One region of the Rhizobium sp. B21/90 genome, then DNA from elsewhere that is predicted to be linked to it. Evidence: predicted binding sites of a transcription regulator. Region 1 holds the regulator's gene; the other holds the start of a gene.
What was found. The regulator PhoB, encoded in region 1, activates phosphate uptake and scavenging genes when phosphate is short. The targets are predictions, from matches to a motif close to TGTCATNNANCTGTCAT.
Positions count from the first base shown of each region.

Region 2: a site for PhoB is predicted at 9,068-9,084, ahead of J5278_RS09725 (UDP-2,3-diacylglucosamine diphosphatase). Genes of this name have one in related genera too.

Region 1 is NZ_CP072162.1:3,466,491-3,478,412, reverse strand. It holds partial or broken gene J5278_RS16845 (inorganic phosphate transporter) at 1-180, shown strand, start outside; gene J5278_RS16840 (hypothetical protein) at 466-1,677, shown strand; gene J5278_RS16835 (hypothetical protein) at 1,847-2,287, opposite strand; tRNA gene J5278_RS16830 (tRNA-Thr) at 2,429-2,504, opposite strand; gene J5278_RS16825 (nitronate monooxygenase family protein) at 2,614-3,570, opposite strand; gene J5278_RS16820 (hypothetical protein) at 3,862-5,208, shown strand; gene ppk2 (polyphosphate kinase 2) at 5,225-6,106, opposite strand; gene phoR (phosphate regulon sensor histidine kinase PhoR) at 6,382-7,596, shown strand; gene phoU (phosphate signaling complex protein PhoU) at 7,798-8,511, shown strand; gene phoB (phosphate regulon transcriptional regulator PhoB) at 8,544-9,227, shown strand; gene J5278_RS16795 (AraC family transcriptional regulator) at 9,298-10,176, opposite strand; gene J5278_RS16790 (DUF2000 family protein) at 10,190-10,597, shown strand; gene J5278_RS16785 (GcrA family cell cycle regulator) at 10,674-11,201, opposite strand; gene J5278_RS16780 (aspartate aminotransferase family protein) at 11,638-11,922, shown strand, end outside.
Region 2 is NZ_CP072162.1:2,038,952-2,050,873, forward strand. It holds gene J5278_RS09685 (pilus assembly protein TadG-related protein) at 1-1,534, opposite strand, end outside; gene J5278_RS09690 (TadE/TadG family type IV pilus assembly protein) at 1,534-1,953, opposite strand; gene J5278_RS09695 (GFA family protein) at 2,342-2,737, shown strand; gene J5278_RS09700 (DUF1003 domain-containing protein) at 2,769-3,299, opposite strand; gene J5278_RS09705 (PD40 domain-containing protein) at 3,486-4,316, shown strand; cobalamin riboswitch at 4,355-4,555, shown strand; gene bluB (5,6-dimethylbenzimidazole synthase) at 4,599-5,288, shown strand; gene J5278_RS09715 (DUF2865 domain-containing protein) at 5,292-6,497, opposite strand; gene J5278_RS09720 (NADP-dependent malic enzyme) at 6,602-8,914, opposite strand; gene J5278_RS09725 (UDP-2,3-diacylglucosamine diphosphatase) at 9,150-10,016, shown strand; gene J5278_RS09730 (MFS transporter) at 10,124-11,347, shown strand; gene dgcA (N-acetyl-D-Glu racemase DgcA) at 11,299-11,922, opposite strand, start outside.

The DNA.
Region 1 (11,922 bases):
GGCCTGCCGGTTTCCACCACCCACGTGCTCTCGTCCGGGGTCGCAGGAACTATGGCGGCCAACGGCTCTGGCCTGCAATGGTCGACCATCCGCAACATGCTGACCGCCTGGGTTCTCACCCTGCCAGCCTCGATCGCCATCGCTTTCGTCCTCTACGTGATCCTGCGCCAGGTCTTCTGATCCGAGAGCGGATGCGGGGCCGCAGACGGCGCCCGCATCCGCTCGATGGCTTCGTATTGCGACCGTCGCTGCAATCTCGTCGTCTCGCACTCAGCCGCGCGACAGGCGCCACCACCCCGAACCATCAGGCCCGGACAAGGTCGCATCTCTATTCCTGCGGGTATTGCGGGGAGGCGGAGAGGTATTGGACGTTGCGCGTCCATCGCCAAAAGTTTTCGCTGCAGACGGCTTCCGCCAGATGGGTGTCCTACCCATCTTTTCGTCGGTGCCGGAGATTTCCGTTAAATGCAGGAACAGACCATGGCGCATCAGTTCGACGATTTTTCCCTCGAAATTCTGATGAAGAACAGGGCTTGGAGTTTCGGCAACCTTGATACGAAAGCGGTGGTCTCGCCAAGGCTTACCCTGCGATCCGGCGGCCATCTGCAGGACTACTCGCACCCAAACGAGAACGCCTGGAGAGTGAAGGCGGGCGCTGTCGAGTTTCTCAATCAGGACGGTGCTGTTTCCACCCGGTTCGATCGCATAAGCGAGAACGACGGCAAGTATACGATGGAAGGACGGTTTCGCCTCGGCGGTACAGGAGAAACCCACTATCTGCAGGACTGCGGAGAAATCGCACGGCCTTTGAACCGGACAGCACTCGTCGTTCCCATCCACGACGCCTATTTCATGTATGGCATCAACCTTCTCTACCAGAGCGTCGGTTCCGACTACGACATCGTCTTTGTGTTCTCGACCGATGCTGACCGTCGGGCTTTTGCAACGATGCACCAGCCATCGGCGTCCCTTTATTACCATGCGATCGTCCTCGACGATCATTTTACCGGCGGCGCAATCTCTGTCGTCGCCGATCGCAAGACGTGGCCGACGGTTAAGAAGTTTCTCGCTCTCTCGCTGGTTCACAAGTCCTACGACTACATCCTCTGCGTCGATGCCGAGACCTTCATTCTCCGGCCGACCGGATGGACGGCGGCGGCGGAGCAGGTCGTTTCGCAGGCCCGTTGGTATGCCGGATTGCTGACGCAAAAACACGCGGCTGAACGCAACATCATGCACGCCTCGTCGATGGCGCTATCGCCGCATGCAGAACACGCCGATATCCAGGCGATATCGCGCAACTGGGGATTCTATAGCTGGTGGTGGGATATTCCGGTCTACGCAGCCGGAAGCGTTTCCGGATTTCTGAACTGGATGGAGTGGGACACCAGCCTGCAATTCGTCGAAAGGTTTGCCCATAACCTCTACGATCACATCACCTACCAGTTCTACATGGGGCTGCACGGCGGCTTCTCGTTCGTCCCGGTGGAAGGGATCGCCCATTCGCTCGAGTTCAAGCCGGCTGCCATGGTCGGCAGGGTTCACCGCGAAATCAATCCCGTGCGGTGGGCAAATGCCTTTGCCTACGCGCAGGACCCGGATTTCTTCAGGGAAAACGACTATCTCGCGATCTACCACATTGATCGCAAATCCTTCCCGCAGTTCGAGCTGGCTTGAACGGCGGCTGGCGATCATGCCTGATCGGAGCCGGTCTGCTTAATCACCCCATCCCGGGAGCGGTCCTGAGTGCCATCAGTCGCGACCGGAGGCTGCCGTACTGGTAGACTGCCCGCAAAAGCTGCCTTGCCAGATAGATGGCGAGCTCGCTTTCTTCGGAGCTGACGCTTTAGGTCTCCCGCGCTTGTATCTCCGCGTCGTCGTTGATCACGATGCGGGCGCCGCCCGCTATGCCCGGGTGCTCGCCGTTCATGGGCGTGAATGTGTTGAGGGCAGCGATGCGGCTCTGCAGGCCTTCGCCGTCGGCGCCGATATCGTTGCAGAGATGCTCGAGCATGTGGCGGACCAGCACTGCCGAGGCCACGTAAAGCCCCACCGCATGACACTGGACCGCCTCCTCGATTGTCCCCATGAGGCTGGGCGGAAGAGTGTTCCCGGAGAACACAAGGACTTCCGGCCGGTGAACGGAACGGCCTCCCTCGCTGTCCGAAAACGCCGAGATGACAGCATGGCACTCAGGGTTGGGGCACTGTCGAAGTCCGGCATAATAGATGACGGCTCCCGGCTGCGAACCGCTGCTCTCGCCGTAGGACCACTGAAGATCCGGCACTCGGGAAAATCCCAGCATCACATTCCGATGGCCGCATGCAGGGCAGCATATGTCCGCAAGCCAGCTCCCGACCGGGGCTTGGACGCCTTCAACGAAATGCATGGGTGAACGATCTTTGTATAGTTTTAAAGACTGAGAAAATGGTGCCGCTTAGAGGACTCGAACCTCTGACCCCATCATTACGAATGATGTGCTCTACCACCTGAGCTAAAGCGGCAATCGCGGCGTCTGGGACAGCCTTCGATGTGCATGCGGCTGATACAGTCTCTGGAACGAGATTTCAAGCGCTCTGTTGGCAGATCGCCAAAAAACCGTCACAGGCCGTTTCACCGTAGCAGTCGGGCGCGCGCCTGCCGGTATTCCCGCTCCAGACGGTCGACGAGATCCCGCACGGGGACGACGGCATCGATTGCGCCGATGCCTTGTCCCGATCCCCAGATGTCCTTCCAGGCCTTGGCGCCCGAGCTTGCCTGTTCGAAGTCCATTGTCGCGGCATCCCCGGGCAGGTTGTCGGGATCAAGCCCGGCGGCGAGGATCGAGGCTTTTAGATAGTTGCCGCTGACCCCGGTAAAGTAGCTGGAGGTGACGATGTCGGCCGCTTTGCCATCGACAATTGCCTGCTTGTAGGTGCTGCTCGCCCGGGCCTCCTCGGTCGCGATGAAAGGCGAGCCGATATAGGCCATGTCGGCGCCCATCGCCTCGGCCGCGAGAATGCCGCCGCCTGTCGAGATGGCGCCGGCGAGAAGCAGCGGGCCGTTAAACCATTGCCGGATTTCCTGGATGAGCGCAAAGGGCGACAGCGACCCCGCGTGGCCGCCGGCACCCGCTGCCACCGCGATCAGGCCATCCGCGCCCTTGGCGATCGCCGAGCGGGCGTGGCGCAGGGTCGTGACATCGTGGAGCACGATGCCGCCATAGGAGTGGACGGCCGCATTGACCTCCGGCACCGCCCCCAGCGATGAGATGACGATGGGTGTCTTGTATTTCACGCAGAGCGAGAGGTCGTGCTCCAGCCGCCGGTTGGACTTATGGACGATCTGGTTGACGGCGTAGGGCGCGGCTAGCTGATCGGGATGGGCAGCGTCGTGTGCAGCCAGCGTCTCGGTGATTTCAGCCAGCCATTCGTCCAGAAGACTTTCCGGGCGGGCATTGAGGGCCGGAAAGCTGCCGACGACGCCTGCCTTGCACTGCGCAAGTGTCATCGTCGGGTGGGAAATGATGAAAAGCGGCGATGCCACGACCGGCAGGCGCAGGCCGCGCGTCAGGATCGGTGGAAGCGCCATTGGCAAGCTCCTGTGCTCACTGGCGCCGATAAATGCGCCACGTGTTTGCTATCAGGTTCGGATCAGCGGGAAAAGTCGCTTTCCGATCAGGGCGGCGATGCTGCCACCGCCCTTGATGATGGCTGAAGCGCCGCTATCTTTGAGCAAATACCGTGGTAACCTGTCTTATCCCCGGTCTAATGGCATCTGCATTGTGCCGACCCTTGCGTATCGCCGGACAGGGCATTACCGATTCCTGCCAGTCATTTGTCAGGATTGCATGGCGTCGCCAGTCAGAGTGAAGGACCGGATGTGAGCGGATTAGAAACGGCCATCAGAAGCGCCCTGGAGCGATCCGAGCGCGACAACCCCGAGGTCCGGGCTCGCGTTTACCAGTCTGCCCGCCAGGCGCTGGAAGCCGGCCTGCGCAAGCAGGACATAACCGACGTCGAAACGGTTGCCGCCCAGCGCCAGCGTCTGGAGCTGACCATCCGTGCGATCGAGGGCGAGGAACGGGCGAGACTTCGCGAGGCTGCCGTTGTACAGCCGGCTGCCGAGCCCATCCCGGCTGCCCCGCGACCCTCCGAGCCTGTGCCGGAGCCTGCAAGGCCGGTGGTGCAGCCGGCTTCACGGCCGGTCGCTGCCCAGTCCACTCCCGCGTCCATGGCAGCTCCCCGGCCTGCGCCGATTTCCCCAGCCGCAGCGCCACCGCTCGGCGCCGCAGTGCGGCCCGAGGCGACACAGCAGCCGGGACGCATGGAGCCCGGAATGGAGTTGCGCGGCGAGACGCGCGGTGCCGATACGTCTTCTTCCGGTCACTCGGACGAAGGTGACCTCGGCGGCATCCATGCCGGTCCCGGCGATCACCTGGCAGCCGAACCCGGCGCCTACGAGGAGTCGGCGATGGCGGCGCCGTCGCGCAGTATGGATTTCAAGCCGGAGCGGGCGGTCAGCCGTCGCAAGCCGCGCAAGTTCTTTTCCCGCCTGCTGGTGTTTTGCATCGTCGTTGCCTTTCTCGGCATCGGTGCCTGGTGGGTAAAAACCTCGGGCGTGCTGCTGACAGCAGCGCAGCGTGATACCAGCGTTCGCAACCAGCCAGCACAGATCACCCCCGAAGGCGAAGATGCCAACGACAACAACGCCGATCTCGACTCCGGCAGCAATGCCGGGCTGGCGACGATCGATCCGCAGGACCGGTTCTCGGCCGACTGGATACAGATCTTCGGGCCGACCGATGCCGCAAAGGCTGTCAGCGGCATACAGGCGAAGATCGAAAACGCCTCGGAAAATGAAGGTCCGACAGTCCGTCTGACCTCGCAGTCGCCCGACACGACCGGCAATGTCGCGATCCCCGTTCCATCGGCTACCTTGCAGAAGCTCTCAGGCAAGCCGGCAACGGTTGCCATGACGCTGCAGGCGATCTCGGATGCACCGACACAGATTACCGTCGAATGCAGTTTCGGTACCTATGGCGGTTGCGGCCGGCACCGGTTCGATGTGACGCGCCAGAAGTCCGATGCGCTGTTCCAGCTGCGTTTCAACAAGCCGCTGCCGGCTGATGCTTCCGGCAATCTCGTATTCAATACGGATGTCGACGGCAAGTCGACCGGCGTCAATATCTACGCCATCCGCGTGCTTCCTGGAAACGAGGCGCCCTGAGGCGCACTCTTAGTCATCATTTGAGAAAACCCGGTCCCGAGCCGAGGATCTTCCCATCGATTTCGCCGATAGCGTCGTTATCCTTGCCGGGATAGTCCAGCGTCGAAAGTATGTGCCGGATCAGGTTGAGACGGGCGCGACGCTTGTCGTTGGCGTGGAGAACGGTCCACGGCGAATAGTCCGTGTGGGTTTCCTTCAGCATCCGGTCGCGCTTTTCGCTGTAGTCGTCCCACTTGTCGAGGGCGGCGATATCCATGGATGACAGCTTCCAGACCTTGCGCGGATCGTGGCGCCGGTCGTGAAAGCGTTTCAGCTGCATTTCCCGGCCGATGTCGAGGTAGAACTTGAAGAACATGATGCCCTCATGCTCGACGATTTTCTCCATCTGCGGCGCCTGGTGAAGGAACTGCTCGTACTGCTCCGGCGTGCAAAACCCCATCACCGGCTCGACCCCGGCGCGGTTGTACCAGGAGCGGTCGAACAGGACGAATTCGCCCGATGTCGGGAATTGGTCCACGTAACGCTGGAAATACCATTGTCCGGCTTCGCGGTCGTTCGGCTTGCTGAGTGCCACGACCCGCGCGAGGCGTGGGTTCATGTGGGCGGAGGTCGCAAAGATCGCACCGCCCTTGCCGGCAGCATCCCTGCCTTCGAAAATCGCCATGATCCGCTTGCCCGTCGCCTGCAGCCAGAACTGTACCTTCACGAGTTCGATCTGAAGCGCTTTCAGATCGTCCATGTATTCGCTGCTTTTCAGCTTTTTCTTATAAGGAAAGTGGCCGGACGACAGCGCCTTGTCTGCAACCCAGTCGGGCAGAACGGGGTCGTCGACGTCGAAGATACGCCGTTTGCCGTGCAGCCCCAGCTCGACCACACGGCTTTCGACTTCGTCTCCCATAGATCCTCCTCGGGCCCTTGGCCTGTATTTGCCATTAGGGGCTCAGTTTGTAAAAATTATAAACCGGCTCAGAAGACACATATTTACCGTGTCATTTCAAGCCTTCCGCCGACTATGACTGGCGAGGGAGCCCAACGGTTCCACGACTGTGGATAGTGCTGAAAACTTCTGTCATGAATTTGCTATATCAGTCCGAGTCTTAGACGTGTGGACGTAGAATCGGACCGGCGGCGTTGGAAGAGAATACATCAATTTTAAATCGGCTCGGGCAGCGCTTGAGGCAGGAAAGAGCGATCCTGATTCTGGCCGTGCTGGTTGCCTTGCTGGCCATGGCGGAGGGTACCGACGTGGTGGCCATCCTCGCCGTGCTGCTGGTCGTGGTTGCCGTTGCCCTGCTGCGCGCACCCCTGGTGGCGCGCAGGGCGCAGCCGGCGAAAGTCGAGCCGGCGCCGGTAGATCTGGCGGCAGTCCTGAGGCCGATGACCGCAGGCCTGGCTGGTCTCGACATGCCAGTTCTGGTGCTGGATCGCGAGGCGTCGGTGTTCTATCAGAACCCTGCTGCAGAGCGGGCGCTCGACCTGTTCCCGATTGGCGCCCACCTGTCGGCAAAGCTGCGCTCGCCCGGCATTCTCGACATGGTGCGGGAAACGATTGCCACCGGCGTGCCCAACCAGATCGAGCATTCCGAGCGTCTGCCGTCGGAGCGTGTCTTCATCGTGCGGATTGCGCCTGTCGAGCTGGCGCTCTCCGATCTCGGCAACCAGACATTCTTCCTGCTGTCGTTCCGCGATGTCTCGGAGTTGCGTCATATCGACCGCATGCGGTCGGATTTCGTCGCCAACGCCAGCCATGAGTTGCGCACGCCATTGGCCTCGCTGCGCGGCTTCATCGAGACCATCCAGGGGCCAGCGCGCAACGATCCCAAGGCGCAGGAGCGCTTTCTGGCGATCATGTTCGATCAGGCGACCCGCATGAGCCGGCTGGTCGACGATCTCCTGTCGCTGTCGCGGCTCGAGTTGAAGTCCCATCTGGCGCCGGACCAGAAGGTCGATCTCGTGCCGCTGCTTGGCCATGTGCGCGATGCGCTGGTGCCGCTGGCGATGGATCTCGATGTTACTATCAACCTGCATATGCCATCAGGCAAGGCGGAGGTGACCGGTGATCGCGACGAGCTGGTGCAGGTGTTCGAAAACCTGATCGAGAACGCCTGCAAGTACGGTCAGGAGGGCAAGCGCGTCGACGTGACGTTGCGCAACAAGCCCGGCGAGCCTGTGGAGGTCACCGTGTCCGATAGCGGCGGCGGCATTCCGGCCGAACACGTGCCGCGCCTGACCGAGCGGTTTTATCGCGTCAGCGTCGAAAACAGCCGGTCCAAGAAGGGCACAGGCCTCGGGCTCGCCATCGTCAAGCACATCCTAACCCGTCACCGGGCCAGGCTGATCGTCAAATCCGAAGTCGGCCGCGGCACGGATTTCACGGTACGCTTCTGAATAACCTGGTGGCGCTTTGTTCGGGGCTGTGAAAATTGAATTAATTCAATGATTTCGATTGTCATAATTGTTTCATTGGCCTGACATAAAAGGGCGAGCATTAGGCCGATATCAAAAAGGGCCTCGAAAAGGCGAAACGCGTTGCCGTCGCCGCGCCGAGCAGACCTACGTTCCGTGACGCCTTTCAATTGAGGATAGAAAATGGTTTCGACACACATTCATTCCGCCTACGACGAAGATTTGAAATTCCTGACGCGGCGCATCTCCGAGATGGGCGGCCTTGCCGAGCAGATGGTCGGTGAATCCGTCCGCGCGCTGGTCAATGGCGATGTCGGGCTGGCTCAGAAGGTCATCTCCGACGATACGATCCTCGATCATGCCGAGCGCGAAGTCGGCGACAAGGCGATCCTGACGATTGCCCGCCGCCAGCCGATGGCTGCTGACCTGCGCGAAATCATGGGCTCGATCCGGATCGCCGCCGATCTGGAACGCGTCGGCGACCTCGGCAAGAACACGGCCAAGCGCGTTATCGCCGTGCAGGGCACCGGCGTACCGCGCAGCCTGGCGCGCGGCATCGAGCATCTGTCCGAGCTGGCGCTCGTCCAGTTGAAGGAAGTTCTCGACGTCTACACGACCCGCTCGCCTGACAAGGCGGTCTCCATCCGCGAGCGCGACGAGGAAATCGACGCGATGTACACCTCGCTGTTCCGCGAGATGCTGACCTACATGATGGAAGATCCGCGCAACATCACCACCTGCACGCATCTGCTGTTCTGCGCCAAGAACATCGAGCGCATCGGCGACCACGCCACCAACATCGCCGAGACGATTTTCTACATGGCGACCGGTGCATTGCCCGAGGGCGACCGCCCGAAGGACGATACTGCCAACACCGTCGGCGCCATGACGGAATAGGCCTGAAGGGTTTTTGAAGGAGAGCGGGCCCCATGGTTCCGAGAGTTGCCGTCGTAGAAGATGAAGAAGCGCTGAGCGTGCTGCTGCGCTATAACCTTGAAGCAGAAGGTTTCGAAGTCGATACGATCCTGAGGGGCGATGAAGCCGAGATGCGCTTGCAGGAGCGCATTCCGGATCTCCTGATCCTCGACTGGATGCTGCCGGGTGTGTCCGGCATCGAACTTTGCCGCCGCCTGCGCATGAAGCCGGAGACCGAACGTCTGCCGATCATCATGCTGACGGCGCGTGGCGAAGAGAGCGAGCGCGTCCGGGGTCTTTCCACCGGCGCAGACGACTATGTCGTCAAGCCGTTCTCGACGCCGGAACTGATGGCCCGCGTCCGCGCCATGCTGCGCCGCGCCCGCCCGGAAGTGCTGTCCAGCGTGCTTCGCTGCGGCGACATCGAACTCGACCGCGAGACGCACCGGGTTCATCGCAAGAGCCGCGAGGTCCGCCTCGGCCCGACAGAATTCCGGCTGCTGGAATTCCTGATGGCATCGCCAAGCCGTGTGTTTTCCCGCTCGCAGCTGCTCGACGGCGTCTGGGGCCATGACATCTACGTCGACGAACGCACCGTCGACGTGCATGTCGGCCGACTGCGCAAGGCCCTGAACTTCTCCAACATGCAGGACGTCATCCGCACCGTGCGCGGCGCCGGCTATTCCATGGAAGTCTGAGGCTGGAGTGCAGGCGCCGATGATCTGGTGCCGGTGCCATCCAGTCAGTGCATTTAGCGGGCTGACACTACTAGGGTTGGCAATCATGCATTGCCAGCCATCTGCCCGGGGTCATACCGAAGGCGGCCCGGAAATGGCGGGTAAAATGTGCCTGATCGGCAAACCCCGCTTCTGCCGCGGCTCCGGCAAGGCCATAGCCGGCACCTAGCAGGCGCTTGGCTCGGTCAAGGCGGCGCATGACGAGATAACGGTGCGGACTGGTGCCGAAGGCTCGCCGGAACTGCCGCGACAGTTCGTAACGGTCCAGACCGCTGATCGCCTCCAACGTTTCGGAACTGACACCCTCCTCGCAATGTTCGGTCAAAAAATCACGCGCCAGCAGAACAGCTGGACGATCGATTCTCGTGGGTGCTTTCCTCGGGTCGTCGGCCTGTTGGAAGAGTCCCGCCGTCAGCCGCGCAACCGCGTCGTCCATCGCCAGATCGTTCGGCGCATGGTCGAGATCCGAAAGGACGTCCGCCAGCGCAGACAATAGGCCAGCGTCAGTCACGACGGGATCGCGGACGAACGGCAGGGCCCGATTGCCCGCCTCGAGGAGGCCGACCAGCGCGGGCGGCAAATAGAGCATCCGGTAAATCAGTCCGTCGTCGGTGCCTGCCGCGCCATCGTGGACTTCATCGGGATGCAGCACGATCACGTTGCCGGGACGGCTGAAGCGCTCCGCGCCGCGATAGCGGAACGTCTGGACACCACGGAGGGTCAGACCCAGTGCATATGTGTCATGTCGGTGCGGCGAAAAGCCGTTGCCGTGGAAGCGCGCTTCCATGCGCTCGATGCCGTGGCTGGAGGCGGCGATGCTCAATCCGTCGCGAAAACCGCTCTTGCACGAACGTTCAAGACCGAGGGCATGGGCAGGCGCTATTCGATCGGTTCTTTCGATGCCTTCCATGGAGTTCTTGTACATGTTCGATACCAAAATCGCGATTGTCATCCGCCATGACCTCGCTACCTGGCAGAAGCTCAACGTCACGGCCTTCCTTGTGAGCGGGATCACTGCCCAGTCGCCGGAAATCATCGGCGAAACATACCGGGATGCTCTCGGCCATGTCTACAATCCCATGAGCGTTCAGCCGATGGTCGTGCTTGTGGCGGATCAGGACGTGCTAAGGACTATCCACAAGCGCGCGCTGGAACGCCAGGCGCGAGTATCGGCCTATATCGAAGAAATGTTCGCGACAGGTCACGATGCCGCCAACCGGGCTGTATTCCTCGAGTTCGGTCCCGATACCGCCAGGCTGGTCGGCATGGCGCTGCGGGCCGAAAAGAAGATCGTGGACAAGATCGTCAAAGGTGCGAGTTTGCATCCCTGACACGTTTCTGGGCCATCAAAACCTGAAACGCAAAACGGGCCTCGCGGCCCGTTCTTTGTTGTCGTTTTTACCCGGCTTAGCGGGCGGCGCGGCGGCGCTCGTGAACTGGCTGGTACGCCAACTTCTGGTGGTATGTGCAGTAGGGAGACTGATCTGGCGATTCATGACCGCAGAAGTGAAAGTCGTCCTTCAGTGGGTCGCCGACCGGCCACTTGCAGGTGCGTTCCGTCAGGTCCGTCAGACCAATGCGGCGGGCGACCGGCGCGATGGCATTCGAGGATGGGCGGAACTGCACGGGTGCCGTTGCGTCTAGCTCGGCATCTTCCTTGACCATCGTTGCGCCTTCGGCACGAACCGTCGAGCGCGGAGCGGCAGGGCGGGCGCCAAAGGTAGTTGGCCGGGCCGGAGCGACGTTACGCTTGGTGGAGCGCGCCGTGGACGATGTGCCGCCGGCCTTTGCTCGGCCTGGCAGGCAAAGTCGATGCACCTTGCCGATGACAGCGTTACGGCTGACGCCGCCGAGCTGCGCCGCGATCTGGCTGGCGCTCAATCCTTCGGCCCATAATTTCGTGAGCCTTTCGACGCGCTCGTCCGTCCAATTCATGCTTGTCTCCGACTGCGTTCATGATGGCGGAATCCTTCGCCATTGCCTCGAATGCTATCGAGGCACAAAACGCTCTTAAATTGTGGTGACTAGGTCCGCCGCATTGCAGTCTAGTAATCAAGATTTAACCTAGTGTGAGGCTGACTCCGTGACAAGAGTCGCGGGAATCGCGGGGAATCGATTTCCAAGTTTTCCCCAACTTGCTGCCTACTGTGGTATTTCTGCAATAGCCTTAGTGCCCTTCTCCAGACCCTCACGATATGGCTTTTGCCGCAAGGTTAAAATCAACTATTCGTTGACTAATCCACTGTTTGTTGACATGGTTCCGCGGAACGACAATAGTGCCCAGGCCGCCGCAAGGCGGCATTTTTCATTGCCGACGGCGGCGTTGCAGGACAACAGCCGTCACGTCCTGATCGATCGAAGGAATTGCGCCATGGCCGAAGCCGCGCCACTCTACGACACCTATATGCGCGCGCCCCTGCGGTTCGAGCGAGGCGAGGGCGTATGGCTGATCACGGAAACGGGCGAGCGCTATCTGGACTTCGGCGCCGGCGTCGCCGTGTCGTCGCTCGGTCATGGACATCCGCACCTTGTCGAAGCGCTGAAGACGCAGGCTGAAAAAGTCTGGCACCTGTCGAACCTCTATGAGGTCCCGGGCCAGGAAATGCTTGCCAGGCGGCTGACCGACGCGACCTTCGCCGACAAGGTGTTTTTCACC
Region 2 (11,922 bases), 1.4 Mb from region 1:
TGGCGAGCAGGGACGAGATCGCGGAGGTCAGTGTGTCCGTGGTGGAGGCAGTCTTTGTCACCCCGGCAGCTATGTCGGCTGGCGTGAAGGTGAGCGTCGTCTTTGTCATATTTGTAATGGCGACGTGGGCGCTGGCCGTGGCGGTGATCAGGCCCAGCACGTTGACCAAGGTTGCAGCTGTCACGTCCGGGCCGGTCGCGAAATTGGAAAACTGCGTGGTGTCGACGTTGCCGATGTAGAGATCGGCGACGCCAGGTATGGTACTGACGGAGACATTGGCGTTCTGCGCGCCGTTGCCGAGGCAGGTGATGGCCGAAAGCTTTCCCGTCGCATTGGCCAGATGCACGTAAAGCGGCAGCTGCACTTTGGTGCCAGCCAGCGCCGCCAGTGCGTCGATCGCTATGGATAGCTTGATACGGGTCTGGGAGGTGCGCACCACCGTGCCGACGGCGCCAACGGCCAGGGATGGTGTGCTTTGCGGCGGTTCGCCGATGGCCATCGTCATCTGCACCGTGGTGAGGCCTGGTATGGTGCCGCCGAGATTGACGGAAACCTGCTTGCTGCCATTGGCGGCGAGGGCGGCGGCCGTGACCAGATCCCTGACGTTGGCAGCGAGGCTGATTTGCGAGCCGCTGCCGGTGGGTCTTTGGGCGACAGGCCCGAGCGACAATATATCGGCGAGCTTGAGCCGGAGCTGGGCACTGTTTGCCGCCGTCTGTACGGATTGAATGGCTTTCCGGGTGGCCGAGTTGAGACCGGCCTGACCACCGATTGCATTGAGCACGTCGCCGAACTTGACGTCCGCCGCCAGTGTGTCGGCATAGCTGCCGGCGGTGAGGTTGAGATTGGTCGCCAGCTTGTCGGCGACCGAGAGGGCGTTCACCTTGGTGGACAGCAGCGCGTTGTAATCCATGGCGCTGAGGGAAAGACTGGTTCCGAGCAAGCCACCCAGGACGGCATTCAGAAGTCCGTTGTTGACGCTTGCCAGCCCCGAGCCGATCGAAAACGCCGCAATCTTCTCCGTCGATGCAGTGCCGACGGCCTGAAGGGTCGGCGGGGTTGCGAAACTCGCGGCAAAAATCAGTCCACCGGTCTGCTCGATTTTCACCTTGACGGCGTCGTATGGCGTGGCGCCCGGCACGAAGCGGCTGCCGAGGGCAATCGTCGGATCAGCGACGTAGGTGCCGAGCGTTATCGTTGCGATACCGTCGAACTTTGCCGCACTCACGGCGTCTCCAAGAGGTGACGTTCCGGTGTTCGAGACATAGCCGCTTGCCGTCTGGACAGCCATGTTCAGGTTGTTGGTGCTGAAGTAGTTGAGAATATTGGCCTGGGCATTGTTGACGTCGGATGCCGCGACAATTGCGGACAGGTCGGCCGTCTGCTGCAGGCGGCGCTGCTGCAGCGTCAGCATGCCATAATCGAGACCCAGGCTCATGCAGTACAGAATGAGAGGTGCGGTGATGGCAGCCAGGATTGCGACGTTGCCTTGCTCGCTCAGGGTCCAGCGCCGCAGGATGGTTCCGATCGGCATCAGATGCCTCCCATGCGGATCGTTGCGGTGCGTACAATCGTCTTGCTTGGCATGGCGAAGCTGTAGAGGTTCCAGATCGGCAGGTCCTGAGCGTCGTAGGACAACTTGACCGTGAACTGGTTGGCGTTGGCCGGATCCGGCTGCACCGTGACTGTGAATTTAGCCGGGTTCAGAATGGCATCGTTAAGGGTGGAGGTGGTTATGTAGGTGTTGACCAGTTGCTCCCGCTCTGCCGCGGTGACGCCGGCGATGGCTGTCCGGGCTGCATTGGCCGCGATCTGCTGAACGGAATGGGCGGCGCTGAGATAGATGCCGTAGGCGATCAGCGTCATCAGCACGAGAATGAACACAGGAAAGATGATCGCAAATTCGAGGGCTGCGGTACCACGTTCGCAATGGCGAAATTTGGTCTTGATCATCGTCTCCGTCTCCCCTTCGGTCGCCGCAACCTTCCCATTCCTGCTGGTTTAATTTGAATTGCGATATCCTAATATTAGGTTACCTATACAATTTTTGGGCGGGTTTATTTTTGAACCACACGCACGCATGAATGGCGCGTTTCAGAATAGGTTGTCCCAAAATCGCACCTTGGCCGACGGACCCGGCTGTTTGGTGCGGCCATGGCAACGACGGGGGGAAAAGGTGGCTTAATGCCCTGTTAACCGTCTTTCGACGAGGGCATGCCGGGAGCATTCAGCAAAGGGTCTGCTATCAGCGTGGCTGATGCTGCAGTCATGAAATCTGAAGTTGACAGCTGCATGCCGCACCATCAGGATGATACCTAACGACAAGGATCGAGAAGGCGCTATGAAGGACGACCATACCGGATCTTGCCTTTGCGGCGCGGTGAAAATACGGACGACAGGTCCGCTCAGGGATGTGGTCGGGTGTCACTGCTCGCAATGCCGCAAGCAGACCGGCCTCTACTTCGCCGCCACCAACGCGGCGACCGACCACCTTACGGTCGAGGGCGGTGAGAATGTCAGCTGGTATCGCTCCAGTCCCGCTGCCAGCCGCGGGTTCTGCAAGACCTGCGGTTCCGCGCTGTTCTGGGTCGCCGACGATGCCGACCAGATCTCGATCATGGCCGGCCTGTTCGATGATCCGAATGACCTGAAGATGGGTCATCACATCTACTGCGCCGACAAGGCAGGCTTCTACGGCCTCCACGACGGTCTGCCCCAGTTCCCGAAATCCGACTAGCCATCGTCCGCAAGGGGCAGTCCCGCAGACGCTAGGCCTTTGCCTCCAGCAGCCTCGTAATGCGGCCCACTTCCTCCCTGAGGGCCGACAGTTCGGTCAACACCTGCAGGTCGATCTTCTCGTGCAGCGACAGGACTTCCAGTTCGGCCTTGAGGTTGACTTCGTAGTCCTTGGCAGCCTCGAAGCGGTCGCGTTCGGTCTGGCGGTTCTGCGACATCATGATGATCGGCGCCTGGATGGCTGCGATCATCGAGAGGATCAGGTTGAGGAAGATGAACGGGTAGGGATCGAAGGCGCGTGACGAGAGCAGGATGGTGTTGAGCACCGTCCAGGCGACCAGGAACAACAGGAAGGAGACGATGAACGCCCATGATCCGCCGACGCGGGCAATCCCGTCTGCGAGCCGCTCTCCGACGGAGGCATTTGCGGAAAAGGCGGCGTTGACATCCGTCGAGATGATCTTGCGTTCGCGGGCTCGCTTCAGCACCCGCTTCTCGATGACGCCGAGATCGTCCGACGATTTATCGAAGTGGGTGTGAAAGAAGTTCGGGAGATTGGGCATGCGTGGCTCCGATGCTGGTTAGCGGCAGTATTCGGTTGCCACGATGAATTGCAACGGCAAAACATGGGAATGGCGATGCCTCACGCAATCGCGTCCGGTCGAGCCAGTTGATGTCCGTTGGGCGAGCCGTTAAAACCTCCGCGGTCGCTGTTTGGTTCGGGCGCCGGCTTCGAGGATGGGTGAGACATGCGCAGTTCGGTCGAGATCTTCAACATTGCAACAGGTCAGAGGCGGGTCGTCTGGCAGACCGATCGTCTCGTAGAGGCGCCGAACTTCGCGCCGGACGGACGCTACCTGCTCGTCAACGATGACGGGCTTCTCTACCGCCTGTCGCTCGACGGGCTCGCCACTGTCGAGCGCGTCGATACAGGCTTTGCCAACCGTTGCAACAACGACCATGGCATCTCGCCCGACGGTACGCTGATCGCGCTCTGCGACAAGGTCCAGTACGGCAAGTCCTGCATCTATCTCGTACCGGCGGAAGGCGGCGTTCCCAGGCAGGTGACGGCAAACCTGCCGTCCTACTGGCACGGCTGGTCGCCCGACGGAAAGCATGTCAGCTACTGCGGCATTCGCGGCGATCTCTTCGACATCTACACGATCTCGGTCGAGGGCGGTGCGGAGACGCGGCTGACCCATGGCGAGGGCCGCAACGACGGGCCGGACTGGTCGGCCGATGGCGCGTGGATCTATTTCAACTCCAGCCGGACGGGCCGTATGCAGATCTGGCGGATCCGGCCTGACGGTCGCGACCTGCAGCAGGTGACCGACGACGAGTTCGGCAACTGGTTTCCCCATCCATCGCCGAAGGGCGACAAGGTCGTGCTGCTCTCCTACGACGGCGACGTCTTCGATCATCCGCGCGATCTCGACGTCCGCCTGCGCCTGATGGACATGGATGGCGGCAACATCACGACGTTGTTCGAGCTGTTCGGGGGCCAGGGGACAATCAACGTACCGAGTTGGTCACCCGATGGCGAGGAGTTCGCCTTTGTCCGGTACGAACCGGAGCGCTGAGCAGGCCTGCGATCCGCTTGCCATCGCTAGCCGGATCGCGCATATCTCCTTCATCAGGTGCCCGCCCAGGCGGGAGAATCGGGAAGCCGGTGTAAATCCGGCGCGTGCCCAACGCTGTAAGGCGGATGGCGATGCAGGGGGAACGGTCAGTTCTCCGATATGCCACTGGTTTCGACCGGGAAGGCAGCATCGCCAGATGAAGCCGAGCCAGAAGACCGGCCTGATAAGATAGACTGATCCCGCGAGGACGGCGGGCGGTTGGCATTGTTGGGGATATAAACGATGCGACCTGACTGCAGGGACGATCTCGTCCGCGCACAAGCCTTTTCCGTCGCCGAGCGCGACGCCATCTACCATGCGATCGAAACGCGCAGGGACGTGCGGGACCAGTTCCTGCCGCAGCCGCTGCCGGACGACCTGATCGCAAGGCTGCTGGGCGCTGCCCATCACGCGCCTTCGGTTGGCTTCATGCAGCCCTGGAATTTCATTCTCGTGCGCGACGCCGGTATCCGCGAGAAGGCTTTCGAAGCCTTCGAGCGCGCCAATGGTGAGGCAGCGCTGCAGTTCGAGGGTGCCCGCCGCGAGAGTTACCGGTCGCTGAAGCTCGAGGGGATCCGCAAGGCGCCGCTCAGCATCTGCATCACCTGCGATCCGGATCGTGCCGGGCCCGTCGTGCTCGGCCGCACCCACAATCCGCGCATGGATGCCTATTCGACAGTCTGCGCCGTGCAGAATCTCTGGCTTGCGGCGCGCGCCGAGGGTGTGGGCGTCGGCTGGGTCAGCATTTTTCACGACGCCGATATCCGGGCGCTGCTCGGCATACCGGAGCGGATCGAGATGATCGCCTGGCTCTGCCTGGGGTTCGTAGACGAGCTCTATGGCGAACCGGAACTCGCCGTCAAAGGCTGGCGGCAGCGATTGCCGCTGGAGGATCTGGTGTTCGAGAATGGCTGGGGCCGGCCGCAGGGCTGAGGCCTATTGCTGGGGCTGCTCGCCGGGTACGGCCGGACGGGTGAGGTCTAGTTTGCGCTGGTCGGGCTGCAGGAATGCCGGGCCGACCTGGCGGACATTGCCGGCTGACGGATCGTACGGCCGTTCCACCGGCGGCGCATCGCCCTTTGCGGGTGCGGTCGGCACGGCCGGCGGCGACTCTTTTGGAATGATCGTCGTGATCGAGCCTTGCTGCGTGCCTGCGGCTGGCGGCTTTGTCAGTGCGTTCTGCCTTCGCATTTCCTCGTAATAGGCCGGCAGATTGCAGGTGCAGCTGGTCTTTTCGTTCGGCGGCCGTTTGCGGAAGGCGAAGGCGTAGGGCATGGCGCTGTAGGGGGTGCCCGACGAGGCGGAGACCATCGCCGATGTTTCCTGATCGGGCAGGCGGTGGAAGAACAACTCGGTCTTTACGCCCGGGCACATCCTCGCGCAGGTTTCGCCATCCCGCTGGAAATCGCCGGGCGATGCATTCTGGGTCATCGGAAAGAAACCGCCATCGCAAGTGCGCACACAGACCGTGCGGACATTGCCGCCGCCATAGGATTGACCGAAGGCGTAGCTCTGGATCGGCGATTGCGGTGCCGGTTCGTTGCCGGATGGACCGCCGCTGCTGTCCAGCGTCGTTGCCCCTGGGGTTGCGGGGTAGCTGGGCTCGATGCCTGCCTGCGGGGCCGGGCGGTTGGTGATGATGGTATCGCCGCTATCCTGATCTTCGCAGCCGTTGGCGCGCAGCGCTGCGGAAAGCTGGTTGCGCGTGGGTCCTTCCGAAACGTCTCCGCGCTGGATCTGGTCGCGCTTGGCAACGAGATACTGCAGGTTCTCCTGCATGCGCTGCAGGGTATCCTCGATCCGCGCGCAGGTGCCGTCGTCGTCACCGTTTATGATCACCATGCTGCCGGACGAGCACTCGTTGTCCTCAAGGTCGTTCTCGACTTGGCGCAACTCGGATATCTGCTGGGCGATGGCGGTGCGGTATTGCCGGAGCTGGCGGTTGGTGCCGACGGTTTCGCTGAGATTGGCCATCTGGCCGCGCAGGTCGTCGCAGATTGCGTTCGTCTGGGCAGCCAGTGGCGCTGCCATCGCCAAGGATGCGGCAAGCGCCCAAAATGAATGTTTCCAGCCCACTGTCACGCCTTTGGCCTGCTCCGTTCGGATGGTGTCCGCCTCAGCCGGGGCGAAGTTGCAGTTCATCCATTATCACGCGCAAGATATATGGCGCCCACAGACTTGCGCCAGCCCTGCGCTCGGCAGCAGGTGGTCGACCGCCGGGATGATGCCCGGCGGTCCCGTCAGTATCAGCCGGGCTGCGATGCCTCGACCACGGCCACGGCTGCCATGTTGACGACGCCACGGGAGGTGACCGAGGGCGACAGGATATGGGCCGGCAGGGCCGTTCCGAGCAGGATTGGGCCGACATGCAGCCCGTCGATCATCTCCTTGACAACGCCAAGCGTGATGTTGGCCGCATCGAGGTTCGGGAACACCAGCAGGTTGGCCTCGTCGGTCAGCGTGCTATCCGGCATGACGCGGCGGCGCAGATGCTCGGAAATCGCGCTGTCGCCGTGCATTTCGCCATCGACCTCTAGATCGGGGGCTGCAAGCCGGATGAGCCTGAGGGCATTGCGCATCTTCGTGGCGCTCTCCGATTCGCGCGAGCCGAAGTTCGAATGCGAGACAAGGGCGGCGCGTGGCGTGATCCCGAAGCGGCGGATTTCCTCCGCTGCCAGCACTGTCGATTCGGCAATCTCTTCGGCCGTCGGATTAAAGTTGACGTAGGTGTCCGTGTAGAACGTGTTGCCGCGTTGCGAGATCAGCAGGCTCATGGCCGAGAAGTCGCGGACATTGGCGCGCTTGCCGATAATCTGGCGGACAACGCGCAGGTGCCGCTCGTAGCGGCCTTCGAGGCCGCAGATCAGTGCATCGGCGTCGCCACGCTTCAGCGCCAGTGCGCCGATGACGGTGGTGTTGGTGCGGACGATTGTGCGGGCTGCCTCCGGGATGACGCCGCTGCGGCCGACAAGCGAGAAATAGAGGTCGGCGTAATCGCGGAAGCGCGGATCGTCTTCCGGGTTGATGACTTCGAAATCGGTGTGCGGGCGGATTTTCAGGCCGTAGCGCTTCAGGCGTGTCTCGATGACGCTGGGGCGGCCGATGAGGATCGGCACGGCCGTGTTTTCCTCGAGCAGCACCTGGGCGGCGCGCAGCACGCGTTCGTCTTCGCCTTCGGAAAACACGACGCGCTTCGGCTGAGCGAGCTTGGCAGCTGCAAAGATCGGCTTCATGACGAAGCCGGAGCGGAAGACGAAGCGGTTGAGCGTATCGAGATAGGCGTCGAAATCAGTGATCGGGCGAAGCGCCACGCCGCTCTCTTCCGCAGCCTTGGCGACGGCCGGAGCGATGCGCAGGATCAGGCGCGGGTCGAAGGGCGAGGGGATCAGGTATTCCGGGCCGAAGATCGGCGTTTCGCCGGTATAGGCGCGGGCGGCAACATCCGAGGGGGCTTCGCGGGCAAGGGCTGCGATGGCGCGCACCGCCGCCATCTTCATTTCCTCGTTGATCGTCGTCGCGCCGCAATCCAGCGCGCCGCGGAAGATGTAGGGGAAGCAGAGGACGTTGTTGACCTGGTTCGGGAAATCCGAGCGCCCGGTGCAGATCATCGCGTCAGGCCGGGCGGCGCGGGCGAGTTCCGGCATGATTTCGGGGTTGGGATTGGCGAGCGCCATGATCAGCGGCTTTTCGGCCATCTGCACCAGCAGTTCCGGCTTCAGCACGCCAGCGGCCGACAGGCCGAGGAACACATCGGCGCCGCCGATCGATTCGGCCAGCGTCCGCTTGTCGCTCGGCTGGGCATAGACGGATTTCCACTCGTCCATCAGCACGTTGCGGTCGGTGTAGACCAGGCCCTCGATATCGTGGACCCAGATGTTTTCGCGCTTGGCGCCGAGGATGACGAGAAGGTTGAGACAGGCGAGGGCGGCAGCGCCTGCACCGGATGCGACGATCTTGACGTTCTCTATCGTCTTGCCGGCCAGTTCCAGGCCGTTCAGGATGGCGGCGGCGACGATGATCGCAGTGCCGTGCTGGTCGTCGTGGAAGACCGGGATCTTCATCATCTCGCGCAGGCGGCGCTCGACGTCGAAGCACTCGGGCGCCTTGATGTCCTCGAGATTGATGCCGCCGAAGGTCGGCTCCAGTGCCGAGATCGTCGAGACCATCTCGTCGACGGTCGGTGCCTCGATCTCGATATCGAAGACGTCGATGCCGGCGAACTTCTTGAACAGTACGGCCTTGCCTTCCATCACCGGCTTTGAGGCCAGCGGACCGATATTGCCAAGGCCAAGCACGGCCGTGCCGTTCGATATGACGGCCACGAGATTGGCGCGCGATGTATATTCGGCAGCCATTTCAGGGTTGTCGCGGATGGCGAGACAGGGAGCGGCAACGCCCGGCGAATAGGCGAGCGCCAGGTCGCGCTGGTTACCGAGCGGCTTGGTCGCCTGGATCTCCAGCTTGCCCGGACGGGGATAGCGGTGGAAGAAAAGCGCCTGTTCGTCGAGGTCACCGCTGGTCATGTTCTTCTGTGCCTTCGATGCATCCTGCGGGTCCATCACGCTTCTCCATTACCATTCGTCTAACGATTTCACGTCACTGCATACAACAATCCTCGGGGGTGCACAGTACGGAATTGTGGCAGGGCGGCAAGATTTTGCCGATGCGCGGCAGGGTAAGCTACGCCATCTTCGCGCTCGAATTGGATGTGATGTCATCTTCCTGAAACACGAGTCTGATTATTCCGGGCACAGCGAAGATTGGGGCACGGGCATTACGTTCGTGGAGACATTGATGGACACTCGACACTTCCGAACCCTGTTCATTTCCGACGTTCATCTGGGATCGAAGGCCGCCAAGGCGGACTATCTTCTCGACTTCCTGCGCTATCACGAAGCCGATACCCTGTACCTCGTCGGCGACATCATCGACGGCTGGCGGCTGAAGCGCAGCTGGTACTGGCCGCAGGATTGCAACGATGTCGTCCAGAAGATCCTGCGCAAGGCGCGCAAGGGCACGCGCATCGTCTACATCCCCGGTAATCACGACGAATTCCTGCGCGATTTCCCGGGCAACCATTTCGGCGGTATCGAGGTCGCCGAACGGGCGATCCACACCACTGCCGACGGCAAGACATATCTCGTGCTGCACGGCGACGAGTTCGATGTCGTGGTGCGCAACGCCCGGCTGCTCGCTTATCTCGGCGACTGGGCCTACGACGTCGCCATTGTGTTGAATATCGCGCTCGCCAGCATTCGTTGCCGGCTCGGCATGCCTTACTGGTCGTTCTCAGCCTGGGCCAAGCAGCAGGTCAAGCATGCGGTCAACTTCATCGGCGAGTTCCAGCGCGTGGTGGCCGAAGAGGCCAAGCGCAACCATGCCGACGGGGTCATTTGTGGCCATATCCACCATGCCGTCATCGAGGACATCGATGGCCTGCGCTACATCAACACCGGCGACTGGGTTGAAAGCTGTACGGCGATTGCCGAGCATGAGGATGGAAGCTTCGAACTGATCACCTGGCGCCAGATCCTCGACGCGAAGCCTGCTACTGCCGTGGCCGAGAGCCGCCAGGATCGCCTGCCGTCGCGCCCGGCCATGGACCTTGCGCTGATGATGGCCGAAGCAAAGGCGGCGTCCGGTATGACCGCTGCCGAGTGAGCGGACAAGGCCTTCCAGCGCCTTGAATTTCCCACCGACCTGAAGGCGCCGTAGGCGCGATGGCGAATGCGTGGTAGGGAATCAGCGTTTCCAAATCAGGCATTGTCATGATTCCCGCAACGATGACTTCGACGGGCAGGGAGGCTCCTGCCTATTTCCGGCTGCGCAGCGCCCTGTCCTATTGTGCCCCGCTGATCGTCAACGGCATCGCCCTGCCGTTCTTTCCTGTGTTCCTCGCGACCCTGAAGTTCAACGACCAGCAGATCGGCATCATTCTCGCCCTGCCGATGGTCGTGCGTGTGCTGGTGGCGCCTGTCGTGGCGCTGTTTGCCGACAGGATGCGGGAGCGGGCGACCGTGCTTCTCTGGTCGGGAGGCCTGTCTCTGTTGACCGCTATCGCGCTGTTCTGGACCGACGACTTCGCGACCGTCCTGTTGGTCTATGCGCTGCAGGGCGCCACCTATGCGCCATACCTGCCGGTGGTCGAGTCGATTACCATCTCCGGTGTCCGGCGCTGGGGGATCGACTACGGCTCGACCCGGGTGTGGGGATCGATAGCCTTCATTGTCTCGACGCTGATTGGCGGCCAGGTGATCGGCGCGTTCGGCGGCAGGATGGTTCTGCCGCTGATGGTTATCGGCTTCATCCTGACGACTGCGATGGCGCTCTATTGTCCCCGGATCGGGCCGACGCGGCGGCGCGGCCTGCCGCTCGACATCAAGGCGCCGCCCATCGGCAATGCGCTCAGTAATCCGCGCCTGCTGTTGACCATGATCGGCGTTTCGGTCCAGCAGGCAAGCCATGCGCTGTTCTACACATTCGCTTCGATCTACTGGCACCAGATCGGCTTTTCCGGCACGCAGGTGGGGATACTCTGGAGCGCCGGGGTGGCGGCCGAGGTGACGATCTTCTTCCTCTCCAAGCGGTTGGGGCGCCGGTTCAGCGCCTGGACCCTGATGCGCTTCGGCGCTGCGATGTGCGTCTGCCGGTGGATCGTCTTTCCGATGGACCTCGGCTTTGCCGGCCACTTCGTGCTGCAGTGCTTTCACGCCTTCACCTATGCCTGCGTCCATATCGGGGTGCAGCGCCGCATCGTGGCGACGGTGCAGGAAACGCAGGAGGCGTCGGCCCAGGGCGTCTACTTCTTCTATAACGGCATGTGCCTCGGCATCGCGACCATCGCCTCCGGCTATGTCTACGGCTGGCTTGGCACGTCGGGTTTCTACCTGATGGCGCTGATCGCCGCTGCCGGGCTCGCCATGATCGTCGTCGCCTCGCGCCTTCAGCCCCACAATTCCGAGAGCGGTGGAAAGACCAGCGACCCCTCGTAGCGCAATCCGGGTTCGCGGTCGCGGGAAAGCAGCAGCGGTCCGTCGAGATCGACGAAGGCCGCGTCCTGGGCCAGCATCAGCGCCGGTGCCATCGCCAGCGAGGTGCCGACCATGCAGCCGACCATGATCCGGAAGCCGAGCCGTTCGCCATCTGCCTTCATGCGGAGGGCCTCCGTCAGCCCGCCTGTCTTGTCGAGCTTGATGTTGATGGCGTCGTAGCGGTCGCGGAGGCTTTCGAGATCGCCGGTGTGATGGACGCTTTCGTCGGCGCAGACGGGGACGGGCCTTCTGATAGTTGCCAGCAGCCTGTCGTTGCCGGCGGGCAGGGGCTGCTCGACCAGGGCAATCCCTGCTTCGGCGGAGATCTCGAGGTGGCGGGCAAGATTGTCTTCCGTCCATCCTTCATTCGCATCGAGGATGATCGCCGATTGCGGCGCTGCCATGCGTACCGCGCGGATACGGCTTTCGTCGTCGGAGGTGCCGATCTTGACTTTCAGCAGGGTGCGGTGCGCCTGTGCGCCGGCTGCTGCCGCCATGACCTCGGGCTCGCCCAGCGAAATCGTAAAGGCGGTCGT